4 linked regions of the Streptomyces ficellus genome follow. The protein of the gene in region 2 interacts with the protein of the main gene of each other region in a pairwise test. Links are inferred from orthologs where the notes say so. Each region holds a gene or a part of one and is shown on either strand. Other genes may lie near its edges. The genes, in order: EIZ62_RS14975, dnaE, rplL and EIZ62_RS16840.

The links.
Region 1: the proteins of dnaE (region 2) and EIZ62_RS14975 interact in binary tests that used the Escherichia coli proteins (3 or more experiments, as listed by UniProt). The link is inferred for Streptomyces ficellus from one-to-one orthologs.
Region 3: the proteins of dnaE (region 2) and rplL interact in binary tests that used the Escherichia coli proteins (3 or more experiments, as listed by UniProt). The link is inferred for Streptomyces ficellus from one-to-one orthologs.
Region 4: the proteins of dnaE (region 2) and EIZ62_RS16840 interact in binary tests that used the Escherichia coli proteins (3 or more experiments, as listed by UniProt). The link is inferred for Streptomyces ficellus from one-to-one orthologs.

Annotation. Positions count from the first base shown.
Region 1 is NZ_CP034279.1:3,393,080-3,396,070, forward strand. The notes cover bases 79-2,876. They hold EIZ62_RS14975 (pyridoxal phosphate-dependent aminotransferase), read left to right. Parts: upstream 79-788; coding sequence 789-1,964; downstream 1,965-2,876. Other genes in these bases: EIZ62_RS14965 (DUF2617 family protein), read right to left, coding at 79-94; EIZ62_RS14970 (hypothetical protein), read right to left, coding at 413-634; EIZ62_RS14980 (hypothetical protein), read left to right, coding at 2,136-2,876. In the rest of the region: more of EIZ62_RS14965, read right to left, coding at 1-78; more of EIZ62_RS14980, read left to right, coding at 2,877-2,991. UniProt on the Escherichia coli protein: Shows aminotransferase activity with methionine and histidine as substrates, and to a lesser extent also with phenylalanine.
Region 2 is NZ_CP034279.1:5,502,206-5,506,531, reverse strand. The notes cover bases 45-4,177. They hold dnaE (DNA polymerase III subunit alpha), read right to left. Parts: upstream 3,785-4,177; coding sequence 245-3,784; downstream 45-244. Other genes in these bases: EIZ62_RS24600 (DUF2252 domain-containing protein), read left to right, coding at 3,963-4,177; EIZ62_RS32030 (hypothetical protein), read left to right, coding at 45-141. Outside these bases: more of EIZ62_RS32030, read left to right, coding at 1-44; more of EIZ62_RS24600, read left to right, coding at 4,178-4,326. UniProt on the Escherichia coli protein: DNA polymerase III is a complex, multichain enzyme responsible for most of the replicative synthesis in bacteria. This DNA polymerase also exhibits 3' to 5' exonuclease activity. The alpha chain is the DNA polymerase catalytic subunit.
Region 3 is NZ_CP034279.1:2,999,852-3,002,825, reverse strand. Bases 194-2,974 are described here. They hold rplL (50S ribosomal protein L7/L12), read left to right. Parts: upstream 194-1,282; coding sequence 1,283-1,666; downstream 1,667-2,974. Other genes in these bases: rpoB (DNA-directed RNA polymerase subunit beta), read left to right, coding at 2,206-2,974; rplJ (50S ribosomal protein L10), read left to right, coding at 638-1,168. Also shown: rplA (50S ribosomal protein L1), read left to right, coding at 1-149. UniProt on the Escherichia coli protein: The binding site for several of the GTPase factors involved in protein synthesis (IF-2, EF-Tu, EF-G and RF3). Is thus essential for accurate translation.
Region 4 is NZ_CP034279.1:3,783,348-3,786,542, reverse strand. The notes cover bases 194-3,195. They hold EIZ62_RS16840 (DNA polymerase III subunit gamma and tau), read right to left. Parts: upstream 2,847-3,195; coding sequence 540-2,846; downstream 194-539. Other genes in these bases: purD (phosphoribosylamine--glycine ligase), read right to left, coding at 194-478. In the rest of the region: more of purD, read right to left, coding at 1-193. UniProt on the Escherichia coli protein: Part of the beta sliding clamp loading complex, which hydrolyzes ATP to load the beta clamp onto primed DNA to form the DNA replication pre-initiation complex.

The sequences.
Region 1 (2,991 bases), 2.1 Mb from region 2 along the record:
GTACGGCCAGTGCGGGCAGCGCCTCCCGGCCCAGCGCCCAGGCCAGGTCGGCGGCGCGGGTGTCGGTGTAGGAGGTCTTGAGCGTCGTGAGCATGGGTCGGCTCCGCAAACAGGGTTTGACGGGTGGACCGGGGGCGTCCCGGAAGATGTTCGGGGGACTGGGGGATCTCCGTCTCGAAATCCACACACGAGGTCCGAGGGCTGGATGTCCTCGACAGCGAGGGAATCATGAACTGCGGATGACTCACAGCTTTTTTACCCAATGTGCCGTGGTTTCCATCCCCTGGGGGGCCTGCCGGTTCAACTGTTCAAAAGGAAACGGCCGATGGGGCGGGCGCCGGGTCAACGAAAGGGCGCCCGGCGGAAGTTCACCGCCGGGCACCCTCCGTGGTCGCGGACCGGCTGCCCCGTGTCAGCTGCCTCCGCCACCACATCCACCGCCGCCCCCGCAGGAGGACGACCCCCCTCCGCAGGACGAGCCGCCCCCGCAGGACGAGCCCCCCGTGGACCCGGCCCACCAGCTGTTGCCGGACCCGCCCCCACGGCGCCGGCTCCTCCCGCCCCCCGCCGCGCCCACCGCGACGAGGAACCCCACCAGGACGATCAGGCCGCCCACGATCAGGACGATCGTCATGTTCATCACCTTCCCCCGTGTCGTTCGTGACTGGGGGATGCCCCCCTCCGCACCCCTCCCAATCGGAATTGAGCAAGTCCAGAGGTTCGCCGGGCGGCGGCCGGGCGCGGGCGGCCGGCCGGAGCACTTGAGGACTCCCCGGCTTGAGCCCAGGATGGCCGCCATGACACGACCGCCGCTCAACCGCCGCCTCGCCGAGTTCGGAACGACGATCTTCGCGGAGATGTCCGCCCTCGCCGTCTCCACCGGCTCGGTCAACCTGGGCCAGGGCTTCCCCGACACCGACGGCCCCGAGGAGATCCGCGAGGCCGCCGTCCGGGCCCTCAGGGACGGCAGGGGCAACCAGTACCCGCCCGGCCCGGGCGTGCCCGAGCTGCGCGACGCCGTCGCGGACCACCAGCGCGAGCGGTACGGCCTGGAGTTCGACCCCGGCACGGAGGTCCTCGTCACCGCGGGCGCCACCGAGGCGATCGCGGCGTCCCTGCTCGCGCTGGTCGAGCCCGGCGACGAGGTGATCGCGCTGGAGCCGTACTACGACTCGTACGCCGCGTGCATCGCCATGGCGGGCGGCACCCGCGTCCCGGTGACCCTGCGCCCGCACGACGGGCGGTTCGTCCTCGACCTCGACGAGCTGCGGGCCGCCGTCACCGACCGCACCCGCCTCCTCCTGCTCAACACCCCGCACAATCCCACCGGCACCGTCCTCACCCGCGAGGAACTGGCCGCGATCGCCGAACTCGCCGTCGAACGCGACCTGCTCGTCGTCACCGACGAGGTGTACGAGCACCTGGTCTTCGACGACGCCGGGCATCTGCCGCTCGCCACGTTCCCCGGCATGCGCGACCGCACGGTCACCATCTCCAGCAGCGGGAAGACCTTCTCGTACACCGGCTGGAAGGTCGGCTGGGTCACCGGCGCGCCCGAGCTGGTCACGGCGGTGCGCTCGGCGAAGCAGTACCTGACGTTCGTCTCCGCCGGGCCGTTCCAGTACGCGATCGCCGAGGCGCTGCGGCTGCCGGAGACGTACTTCGACGGGCTGCGCGCGGACCTGACCGCCAAGCGGGACCTGCTCGCCGACGGGCTGGAGCGGGCGGGCTTCACCGTCTTCCGGCCCCGGGGCACCTACTTCATCACCACCGACATCCGCCCCCTCGGCGAACAGGACGGCATCGCGTTCTGCCGCGCCCTGCCGGAGCGCTGCGGCGTCGTCGCCATCCCGCACGCCGTCTTCTACGACCACCGCGAGCAGGGTGCGCCGTTCGTACGGTTCGCGTTCTGCAAGCGGACCGAGGTGCTCCAGGACGCGGTGAAGCGGCTGGGCACCCTGTAGCCGCTGCGCGGCGCCGTGTCACGGCGACACGCGCGGGGCGGGGTGCCGGGCGGAGGGGACCACCCGGGCGGGCCGCCAGCGGTCGCGGCGGGCGCGGGCGGCGCCGATGGTCGGGGTGAGCCGTCCACGCGCGCACGGAGGTGCACCCTGTCCGCCGAGACCTTCGACCACGTGACCGCCGCCGGAGCCGCCCCTTCCGTACCGGGGTGGCGCGCGGCGCTGTACCGCGCGGCACCGGCGCTGGGCCTGTTCGCCGCCGCCCGGCTCACCGGGATGCTGGTGACGGCGGTGTGGGCCTGGCACACCGGCCGCTCGCCGCGCGCCCTGCTGGCCCTGTCCTGGGACTCGGACTGGTACCTGGGGATCGCCGCGTCCGGCTACGGCACGACCCTGTACTGGCCGGACGGCGTGGTCCAGTCGGACCTGGCGTTCTTCCCGCTCTACCCGGCGCTCGTACGGACGGTGAGCACCGCCCTGCCGGTCGCGGACGGCACGGCGGGGCTGCTGGTGTCCTGGACGGCGGCCGGGGCGGCCGCGTGGGGGATCTTCCTGATCGGCGAGCGGCTGTACGGGCGGGGCGTCGCGACCACGCTGGTGGCGCTGTGGGGCCTGCTGCCGCACTCGATCGTGCTGTCGATGGCGTACACCGAGCCGCTGCTCACGGCGTTCGCCGCCTGGTCGCTGTACGCGGTGCTCACCGGCCGCTGGCTGTGGGCGGGAGCCCTCGCCGCGCTGGCGGGGGCGGCGCGGCCGAACGGGATCGCGGTGGCGGCGGCGGTCGGTGCGGCGGCGCTGTACGCGGCGTACCGCCTCTGGCGGGGCGAGCGGCGGACCGACTGGCGGCTGTGGGCCGGGGCGGCGGTGGCGCCGGTGGGGTGGGTGGGTTACGTGGTGTGGGTGGGGCTACGCAAGGGCGATCCGCTGGGCGGGTACTTCGCGGTACAGGCGGGCTGGACGTCCCGGTTCGACTTCGGCGTGGGGACGTTCGGTTTCCTGCGCACGGTGCTGACCCGGCCGATGGAGCTGG
Region 2 (4,326 bases):
AGTCAGCAGAAGGCCTCGGCGGCGGAGCGTGGCGCGCAGGAGGCCCAGCGCACGTCGATGGAGGCGGAGCACCGCATGGCGACGGCGACGCCGGCGGACATCGCGCGCAAGGGCCGGCAGAAGCGGTTCGGCCACAACTGAGGCCGCGTCCGCGCCGCGTACGCCGGAAGGGGCGCACCCGTGACGACGGGCGCGCCCCTTCCGCGTGGCCGGGCGGGACGGCGGGAGGAGCCGGGCGGGCGGCTCAGCCGGCCAGGCAGGACGGGCCGAGCAGCACCTTGAGGTCACCGAAGAGCGCCGGGTCGGCCGTGACGCGATGCCGGTCGAGCCGGAGCACGGTGGTGGACCGCGGGCCCTGGAGCTTGATCCGCACCTCGGTGTTGCCCTTGTGGTGGCTGAGGATCTCGCCGAGGCGGCTGACCATCGGCGGGGTGACCTTCACCGTGGGGATGGTGAGGACCACGGGCGCGTTGGTGCCGGCCGACGACAGGTCGGGGACCATCAGCTCCATGGCGACCAGGCGGGGGACGTCCTCGCGCTTGTCGAGGCGGCCCTTGACGAAGACGACGGTGTCCTCGACGAGCTGGGTGGACACCAGCTGGTAGGTCGCGGGGAAGAACATGCACTCGATGGAGCCGGCGAGGTCCTCCACGGTCGCGATGGCCCAGGCGTTGCCCTGCTTGGTCATCTTGCGCTGGAGGCCCGAGATGATGCCGCCGATGGTGACGACGGCGCCGTCCCCGTGCTCGCCGCCGGTCAGCTGGGAGATCGCCGCGTCGGTCTTGTCCGACAGGACGTGCTCGATGCCGAAGAGCGGGTGGTCGGAGACGTACAGGCCGAGCATCTCGCGCTCCTGCGCGAGGAGGTAGGACTTCTCCCACTCGATGTCGGAGAACTCGACGTCGAGTCCGAAGCCCGGCTCGTCGCTGGTCTCCTCGCCCATGCCGCCGAAGAGGTCGAACTGCCCCTCGGCCTCCTTGCGCTTGACCGCGACCACGTTGTCGATCATCGGTTCGTGGTGCGCGACCAGGCCCTTGCGGGTGTGGCCCATCTCGTCGAAGGCACCGGCCTTGATCAGCGACTCGATGGTGCGCTTGTTGCAGACGACCGCCTCGACCTTGTCGAGGAAGTCGGGGAAGGTGGTGTACTTCCCCTTCGCCTTGCGGCACCGGATGATCGACTCGACCACGTTGGTGCCGACGTTCCGCACGGCGGAGAGGCCGAAGAGGATCACGTCGTCGCCCTGGGCGGCGAAGTTCGACTCGGACTCGTTGACGTTCGGCGGGAGCACCTTGATGCCCATGCGGCGGCACTCGTTGAGGTAGACGGCCGACTTGTCCTTGTCGTCCTTGACCGAGGTGAGCAGCGCCGCCATGTACTCGGCGGGGTGGTTGGCCTTGAGGTACGCGGTCCAGTAGGAGACGAGTCCGTACGCGGCGGAGTGGGCCTTGTTGAACGCGTAGCCGGCGAAGGGGACCAGGACGTCCCACAGCGCCTGGATCGCCTCGTCGCTGTAGCCCTTCTTCTTCGCGCCCTCCTGGAAGAGGACGAAGTTCTTGGCCAGCTCCTCGGGCTTCTTCTTGCCCATGACGCGGCGGAGGATGTCGGCCTCGCCGAGGGAGTACCCGGCGATGATCTGGGCGGCCTTCTGGACCTGCTCCTGGTAGACGATCAGGCCGTGGGTGACGCCCAGGACCTCGCGGAGCGGCTCCTCCAGCTCCGGGTGGATCGGGGTGATCTCCTGCTGGCCGTTCTTGCGCAGCGCGTAGTTGGTGTGCGAGTTCATGCCCATCGGGCCCGGCCGGTAGAGGGCCGAGACGGCGGAGATGTCCTCGAAGTTGTCGGGCTTCATCAGCCGCAGCAGGGACCGCATGGGTCCGCCGTCGAACTGGAAGACACCGAGGGTGTCGCCGCGCTGGAGCAGCTCGAAGGTGGTCGGGTCGTCGAGCGGCAGGCCGAGGAGATCGATGTCGATCCCCTTGTTGGCCTTCACCATCTTGACGGCGTCGTCCATGATCGTCAGGTTGCGCAGGCCGAGGAAGTCCATCTTCAGCAGGCCGAGCGACTCGCAGCTCGGGTAGTCCCACTGGGTGATGGTGACGCCGTCGGTGTGCCTGACCCAGACGGGGACGTGGTCGACGATCGGCTCGCTGGACATGATCACGCCGGCGGCGTGCACGCCCATCTGCCGGACCAGGCCCTCCACGCCGCGCGCGGTGTCGATGACCTTCTTCACGTCCGGCTCGTTCTCGTACATCCCGCGGACCTCGCCCGCCTCCGAGTACCGGGGGTGGGAGGGGTCGGTGATGCCGGAGAGCGGGATGCCCTTGCCGAGGACGTCGGCGGGCATGGCCTTGGTGATGCGGTCGCCCATCGCGTACGGGTAGCCCAGCACGCGCGCGGAGTCCTTGATCGCGTTCTTGGCCTTGATCGTGCCGTACGTGCCGATCATGGCGACCTTGTCCTCGCCGTACTTCTCGGTCACGTACCTGATCACCTCGACGCGCCTGCGCTCGTCGAAGTCGATGTCGACATCGGGCATGGACACGCGCTCGGGGTTGAGGAAGCGCTCGAAGATCAGTCCGTGCGGGATGGGGTCGAGGTCGGTGATGCCCAGGGCGTACGCCACGATCGAGCCGGCCGCCGAGCCACGGCCGGGGCCGACCGCGATGCCCTGGTTCTTGGCCCACATGATGAAGTCGGCGACGACGAGGAAGTACCCCGGGAACCCCATCTGGATGATGACGTCCATCTCGTACTCGACCTGCTGCTGCCGGTCGTCGGGGATGCCGCCGGGGAAGCGGCGGTGCATGCCCCGCTGGACCTCCTCCTTGAACCAGCTGACCTCGGTGTGGCCCTCGGGGATGTCGAACTTCGGCATGAGGTCGCGCTTCTCGAACATGCCGGTGGTGTCGATCTGCTCGGCCACCAGGAGGGTGTTCGCGCACCCCTGCTGCCAGGCGTCCGAGGAGTCGATGGCGTACATCTCGTCCGTGGACTTGAGGTAGTAGCCGGTGCCGTCGAACTTGAAGCGGTCGGGGTCGGAGAGGTTCTTGCCGGTCTGGATGCACAGCAGCGCGTCGTGGGCGGTGGCCTCGTGCGCGTACGTGTAGTGCGAGTCGTTGGTGACCAGGGGCGGGATGCCGAGCTTCTTGCCGATCTCCAGCAGGCCGTCGCGGACGCGGCGCTCGATCTCGATACCGTGGTCCATCAGCTCCAGGAAGTACCGGTCCTTGCCGAAGATGTCCTGGTACTCGGAGGCGGCCTTCAGGGCCTCGTCGAACTGGCCGAGGCGCAGCCGGGTCTGGAGCTCGCCGGAGGGGCAGCCCGTGGAGGCGATCAGCCCCTCCGACCACTGGGCGATGGTGTCCTTGTCCATCCGGGGCCACTTCTGCAGCCAGCCCTCCTTGTACGCGTCGGAGGAGAGCCGGAACAGGTTGTGCAGGCCGGTCGCGTTCGCCGCCCAGATCGTCTTGTGGGTGTAACCGCCGGAACCGGAGACGTCGTCCCGCTTCTGGTGCGGCTGGCCCCACTGCACCTTCCGCTTGTTGCGGCGCGACTCGGGGGCGACGTACGCCTCGATGCCGATGATCGGGGTGACGCCCGCCTTCTGCGCCGAGTGGAAGAAGTCGTAGGCCCCGTGGAGGTTGCCGTGGTCGGACATGGCGATGTGCGTCATGCCCATCTCGTTGCAGGCGTTGAACATGTCCTTGAGCCGCGCGGCACCGTCCAGCAGCGAGTACTGGGTGTGCACGTGAAGGTGCGTGAACGGCGGCTTCGACACGGTTGCTGCCTCCGGGGCCGGGGATGGGGGACAGCTCGGAAGTCTACGTCGCCGCACTGACAGCGGCGGGGCACTCGGGAGCGCGGTCACGCGTTGGAGGGGACGGAGGGCCGGTCCCTCCGCCGTGCGCGCGACGTGGCGCGCACCCGTGTACGTACGCACCAGGAGGCACCCCGCGATGTCGGTCCCGCAGCCCACCGCCGAGGAACGCGGTGAGCAGATCCTCTCCGTCTTCGGCACCGCCTTCGGCGAGCTCCTGGCCGCCGACCCGGCCGCCTTCCGGGTCAAGTTCCGGAAGATGGCCGGCTCCGCCTTCGCCTTCTACCGGGGCACGGCCTGCCTCTTCTACGCCGACCTCGACGAGGAGCGGCACGGCGGCCCCTACCTGGACGAGCGGACCGGCCGGGTGTGGATCCACGGTGACCTGCACGCGGAGAACTTCGGCACGTACATGGACGCCAACGGGCGGCTGATCTTCAACGTCAACGACTTCGACGAGGCGTACGTCGGCCCCTTCACCTGGGACCTCAAGCGGCTGTCGG
Region 3 (2,974 bases), 2.5 Mb from region 2 along the record:
TGGAGGAAGTCCTCCGTCTGAAGCCGTCCGCCGCGAAGGGCCGCTACATCAAGAAGGCGACCCTCACCACCACGATGGGCCCCGGCATCCCGCTGGACTCCAACCGCACCCGCAACCTCCTCGTCGAGGAGGACCCGGCCGCCGTCTGAATCTGACGGCAGTCGCGGGTCACGCGCACGAAACCGGCCCCCGCCGCTCGCAGGAGCGGCGGGGGCCGGTTTCTCGTCGTACGGGGCCCGCCCCACGAGCCGGTGGCGCCCGTGGGCCCCCTGGCCCCGTGGAGGCCCCTGTCAGGCCCCCGGAGCCCGGCCGGAGCGCTGCGGTGGCACGGGCGCGCGGGGGCGGGGAGTCACCCGGCCGGCGGCGATTTGCTTGACGGCGGGGCGGTCCCGTACTCTTCCACAGAAGCCAAAGACCGCTGGTCGTTGCTGCGCTCGTCAGAGTCGCGGCGGCCGAAGGATCCGCTAGCTGCGGACGACCCGCGCAGGTGACTGTGGATGAACTCCTGGATACCGCTCCTCGCTGAGCGCGACCGGTTGAGTCACGCCCCGTGCGCCTGCGCCGGGGCGTTTCGTTTTGCCCAGTCTCCTTCCTTCAGCCCACGCGGTCCGAATCACCCGGAAGGAGGCCGAGGCTCATGGCGAGGCCCGACAAGTCTGCTGCGGTTGCCGAGCTGACGGACAAGTTCCGCAGCTCGAACGCCGCCGTGCTGACCGAGTACCGCGGTCTCACCGTGGCACAGCTCAAGCAGCTGCGCCGTTCGCTCGGTGAGAACGCCCAGTACGCCGTGGTGAAGAACACGCTGACCAAGATTGCGGCCAACGAGGCCGGGATCTCGACGCTGGACGACCAGTTCGCTGGTCCGACGGCTGTCGCCTTCATCACCGGTGACCCGGTGGAGTCGGCGAAGGGTCTTCGTGACTTCGCCAAGGAGAACCCCAACCTGATCATCAAGGGCGGTGTCCTTGATGGCAAGGCGATCTCCGCCGATGAGATCAAGAAGCTTGCGGACCTCGAGTCCCGCGAGGTTCTGCTCGCCAAGCTGGCGGGCGCCATGAAGGGCAAGCAGTCCCAGGCTGCCGCGCTCTTCCAGGCGCTTCCCTCGAAGCTCGTCCGCACCGTGGACGCGCTCCGTGCCAAGCAGGCCGAGCAGGGCGGTGCCGAGTAATTCGGCTCGCGCATTGACCGTGGCCCCCTAGGGGCGACGGTCGCAGCGGGCCCAACGTACGCCCGCCTCACATGTACACCCGGCACCAGCCGATTTAGTGGAAGGACCGCCATCATGGCGAAGCTGTCTCAGGAAGACCTGCTCGCGCAGTTCGAGGAGATGACCCTCATCGAGCTCGCCGCGTTCGTTTCGGCGTTCGAGGAGAAGTTCGACGTCACCGCCGCCGCCCCGGTCGCCGTCGCCGCCGCCGGTGTCCCCGGTGCCCCGGCCGAGGCCGCTGAGGAGAAGGACGAGTTCGACGTCATCCTCACCGGTGCCGGCGACAAGAAGATCCAGGTCATCAAGGTCGTGCGTGAGCTGACCTCCCTGGGCCTGAAGGAGGCCAAGGACCTCGTCGACGGCACCCCGAAGCCGGTCCTCGAGAAGGTCGCCAAGGACGCCGCCGAGAAGGCCGCCGAGTCCCTCAAGGCCGCCGGCGCCTCGGTCGAGGTCAAGTAACACCCTGCGGGTCTCCTGACTCGCTCAGACGCTCGTACAGGGCGTTCTCGAAGGGCGATCACCCATCCGGGTGGTCGCCCTTCGGCGTTCCCGGGACGCCTGCCTTGCGCTGGGCGCAGCGCGGAGTATGGTGATCTTCGCCGTGCGCCCCACACGGGCCCCGAGGGCCGGGGGCCTTGACGAACCGCACGCCGCGCGCAATTCTCAGGACGCGCCGTCAACGATCCGGATCCGAGGCATGGATCGGCGGCCGAACGGGCAGTATCGATGTGCGCCAACGGCGCGAGGTGCCGCGGAGTTGAGAACAACGAGGGTCGCGAATTACTCGCCCTGGACATCAGTGAGCCAAGTGGCTACACTGACCCTTTGCGCTGCCTGTTAGCTGCCCCCTGCCCGTCACCAGGGGCATACCCTCGCAAGAGCACAGTTGACCGAGCCTCCTGACCTGGCCTTTTGGCTGACATCGGGAAGTCTGTCTCCGTGTCCGGCGTGGGACCGGTACGCGCGTAGTGAGTCCGAGCCCTCGGAAGGACCCCCTCTTGGCCGCCTCGCGCAACGCCTCGACCGCGAATACGAACAACGGCGCAAGCACCGCCCCGCTGCGCATCTCCTTTGCAAAGATCAAGGAGCCCCTCGAGGTTCCGAACCTCCTCGCGCTGCAGACCGAGAGCTTTGACTGGCTGCTCGGCAACGCCGCGTGGAAGGCTCGTGTCGAGGCGGCTCTGGAGTCCGGACAGGACGTCCCCACCAAGTCCGGTCTCGAGGAGATCTTCGAGGAGATCTCGCCGATCGAGGACTTCTCCGGGTCGATGTCGCTGACTTTCCGCGACCACCGCTTCGAGCCCCCCAAGAACTCGATCGACGAGTGCAAGGAGCGCGACTTCACGTACGCCGCGCCGCTCTTCGTCACGGCCGAGTTCACCAACAACGAGACCGGCGAGATCAAGTCCCAGACGGTCTTCATGGGCGACTTCCCGCTCATGACCAACAAGGGCACCTTCGTCATCAACGGCACCGAGCGTGTCGTGGTGTCGCAGCTCGTCCGCTCGCCGGGTGTCTACTTCGACTCCTCCATCGACAAGACGTCCGACAAGGACATCTTCTCCGCCAAGATCATCCCGTCCCGGGGTGCCTGGCTGGAGATGGAGATCGACAAGCGCGACATGGTCGGTGTCCGCATCGACCGCAAGCGCAAGCAGTCCGTCACCGTCCTCCTCAAGGCTCTCGGCTGGACCACCGAGCAGATCCTCCAGGAGTTCGGCGAGTACGAGTCCATGCGCGCCACCCTGGAGAAGGACCACACCCAGG
Region 4 (3,195 bases), 1.7 Mb from region 2 along the record:
CGACGTCGGCGGTGACGACGACGCCCTTGCCGGCCGCGAGGCCGTCGTCCTTGACGACGTACGGGGCGCCGAAGGCGTCGAGAGCCGCGTCGATCTCGTCGTGGGTGGTGCAGACGTACGACCGGGCGGTGGGGACGCCGGCGGCGGCCATCACGTCCTTGGCGAACGCCTTGGAGCCCTCCAGTACGGCGGCCTCCCGGGAGGGGCCGAAGCAGGGGATGCCGGCCGCCCGCACGGCGTCGGCGACACCGGCGACGAGCGGGGCCTCGGGGCCGACGACGACCAGGCCGGCCTCCAGCCGAGTGGCGAGGCGGGCCACGGCCGCCCCGTCGAGGGCGTCGACCGGGTGCAGCTCGGCGACCTCGGCGATTCCGGCGTTGCCGGGCGCGCAGTGCAGAGCGGTGACGTCGGGATCGAGGGAGAGAGAGCGGCACAGGGCGTGTTCGCGGGCGCCGCCGCCGATGACGAGGACCTTCACGCCAGTCAGGGTAGCCCGCGGAGCGGGGCGATCTTTGTGCGGGCCACCGAGGCCGCCCCCACTACTCGTTCGTATATTCCTCCACCACCGTCGCCCCGAGCTCGCGCACGATCAGGTCGTGGCCGGAGAGGGCGGAGTCGACGAGGTCGGGGTCGTCGTCCTCGGGCATGTCGTCCTCGGGCCGGACCGGCTGCCGGGCCGCCGGGGGCCGAGGCTCCGGCGCGGAGCCCGCACCCGGGCCCGAGCCCGGCGCGGGGGCGGACGGGGACGACCGCGCCTGCGGTTCCTGCGGGGACTGCTGTGCCGGCCGGGGCGCGGCCTGCGGCGCGGGCGCCTGGGGCGGGCGGCCTCCGCCACCGTAACCCCCGGTGCCTCCGGTGCCGCCGGGACCGCCGGTGCCACCGAAGCCGCCGCCGTAACCCCCGCCCATGCCCCCGCCGCCGGGTGCCGGCGGGGGTGCGGAGCCGCCCGAGGGGTCGACGATCGCCTCGATCTTCCACTGGACGTTGAACTGCTCGGCGAGGGCCTGCCGCAGGACGTCCTCGCTGCCGCTGCTCGCGAAGTTGTCCCGGGCGCCCGCGTTGAGGAAGCCCACCTGGAGGGTCGTGCCGTCGAAGCCGGCGACCTGCGCGTTCTGGCTGAGCAGGATCCAGGTGAAGCGGCGGCGGTTCTTGACCGCCTCCAGGATGTCCGGCCACATGTTCCGCACCTGGCCGGCGCCCTGTGCCATACCGGGACCGGCCGCCGGGGCGGCGGGCGCGGAGGGCGCGGCCTGGGGCGCAGGTGCTGACGGCACGGGCGCCGACGGTCCGGCCGCCGGGGCGGCGGGCCGGGGGGACGCGGTGGGCCAGGCGCCGGGCCGGCCACCGGACTCCTGGGCCCCGGGCGCGGCGGCGGAGGGCCACGCCCCGGGCCGGGACGCGGCGGGCGCGGCGGGCGCGGCGGCGGGCTCGGGCGAGGCGGGTGGTGCCGGGGGCGCGGGCGGTGCAGGGGGCGCGGTGGGCTCCGCGTACGCGGGCGCGGGCACCTGCGGGCCGGACTCGGGCGCCGGGGCGGGGGCCTCGCCCGGTCCCCGTACCGCGGCACGGGCAGCGGCGGGCCCGCCGCCCGGCGCGACGGACGGCGGCATCTGGACGTGTGCCTCGGGCCCCGGCACGTACCCCATGGCGGGCCCGGGACCCGTCGCCTGGAAGGCGGCGCCCTGGACCGCCGAGCCGCGCTCCAGCCGGTCCAGCCGGGCCAGCAGCGACCGCTCGTCGGTGAACGCGGCGGGCAGCAGCACGCGCGCGCAGATCAGCTCCAGCTGGAGCCGCGGCGAGGTCGCCCCGCGCATCTCAGTCAGCCCGGTGTTGACGATGTCGGCGGCCCGGCTCAGCTCGGCCGCCCCGAACACCGACGCCTGCGCCTGCATCCGCTCGACCACGTCGGCGGGCGCGTCGAAGAGCCCCTTCTCGGCGGCGTCCGGCACCGCGGCCAGGATCACCAGGTCCCGCAGCCGCTCCAGCAGGTCGGCCACGAAGCGCCGCGGGTCGTTGCCGCCCTCGATGACCCGGTCGACGACCTCGAACGCGGCGGCCCCGTCCCCGGAGGCGAAGGAGTCCACCACGGAGTCCAGCAGCGAGCCGTCCGTGTACCCGAGGAGCGCGGTGGCCATGGCGTATGTCACACCGTCCTCGGCGGCGCCGGCCAGCAGCTGGTCCATGACGGACATCGAGTCACGCACCGAACCGGCGCCCGCGCGCACGACGAGCGGCAGCACCCCGTCCTCGACGGGGATCTGTTCCTTGCCGCACACCTCGCCCAGGTACTCGCGCAACGTGCCGGGCGGCACCAGCCGGAACGGGTAGTGGTGCGTACGCGACCGGATGGTCCCGATGACCTTCTCGGGCTCGGTCGTCGCGAAGATGAACTTCAGGTGCTCCGGCGGCTCCTCGACCACCTTCAGCAGGGCGTTGAACCCCGCCGAGGTGACCATGTGCGCCTCGTCGATGATGTAGATCTTGTACCGGCTGCTCGCCGGCCCGAAGAAGGCCTTCTCCCGCAGGTCACGGGCGTCGTCCACGCCACCGTGCGAAGCCGCGTCGATCTCGATGACGTCGATCGACCCCGGCCCGTTCCTCGCCAGGTCCTGACACGACTGGCACTCGCCGCAGGGGGTGGGTGTGGGACCTTGCTCACAGTTCAGACAGCGGGCCAGGATCCGCGCGCTGGTCGTCTTCCCGCACCCGCGCGGCCCGCTGAACAGGTACGCGTGATTGACCCGGTTGTTCCGCAGGGCCTGCTGCAACGGGTCGGTGACATGCTCCTGCCCGATGACCTCGGCGAAGGACTCGGGGCGATAGCGGCGGTACAGCGCAAGGGACGACACCCTTACGACGATATCGGGCCCCACCGACAATCGACCCGGCCCACCGGAACCCCCGCCCCGCAACGCAAGCGCCCCTCACGCACCCGCCAGAGCCGACCTACCCTTGCTGCCTTCCGGCCCTGGGGGAGTTCAGTCAGATAGCGCCACGTGAGGGGCTGCGCCCAGCCTACCCGATCCCCGCCCCCTCGCGGACCGCCCCCCGGCCACCCCGAACACCTCGGGACGCCGGCCCCGGGAACGGGTTCGCGAGCACTCCTCAACGTCTTGTATTGTTTGCGGCGGAGGATTCGCCTAGAGGCCTAGGGCGCACGCTTGGAAAGCGTGTTGGGGGCAACCCCTCACGAGTTCG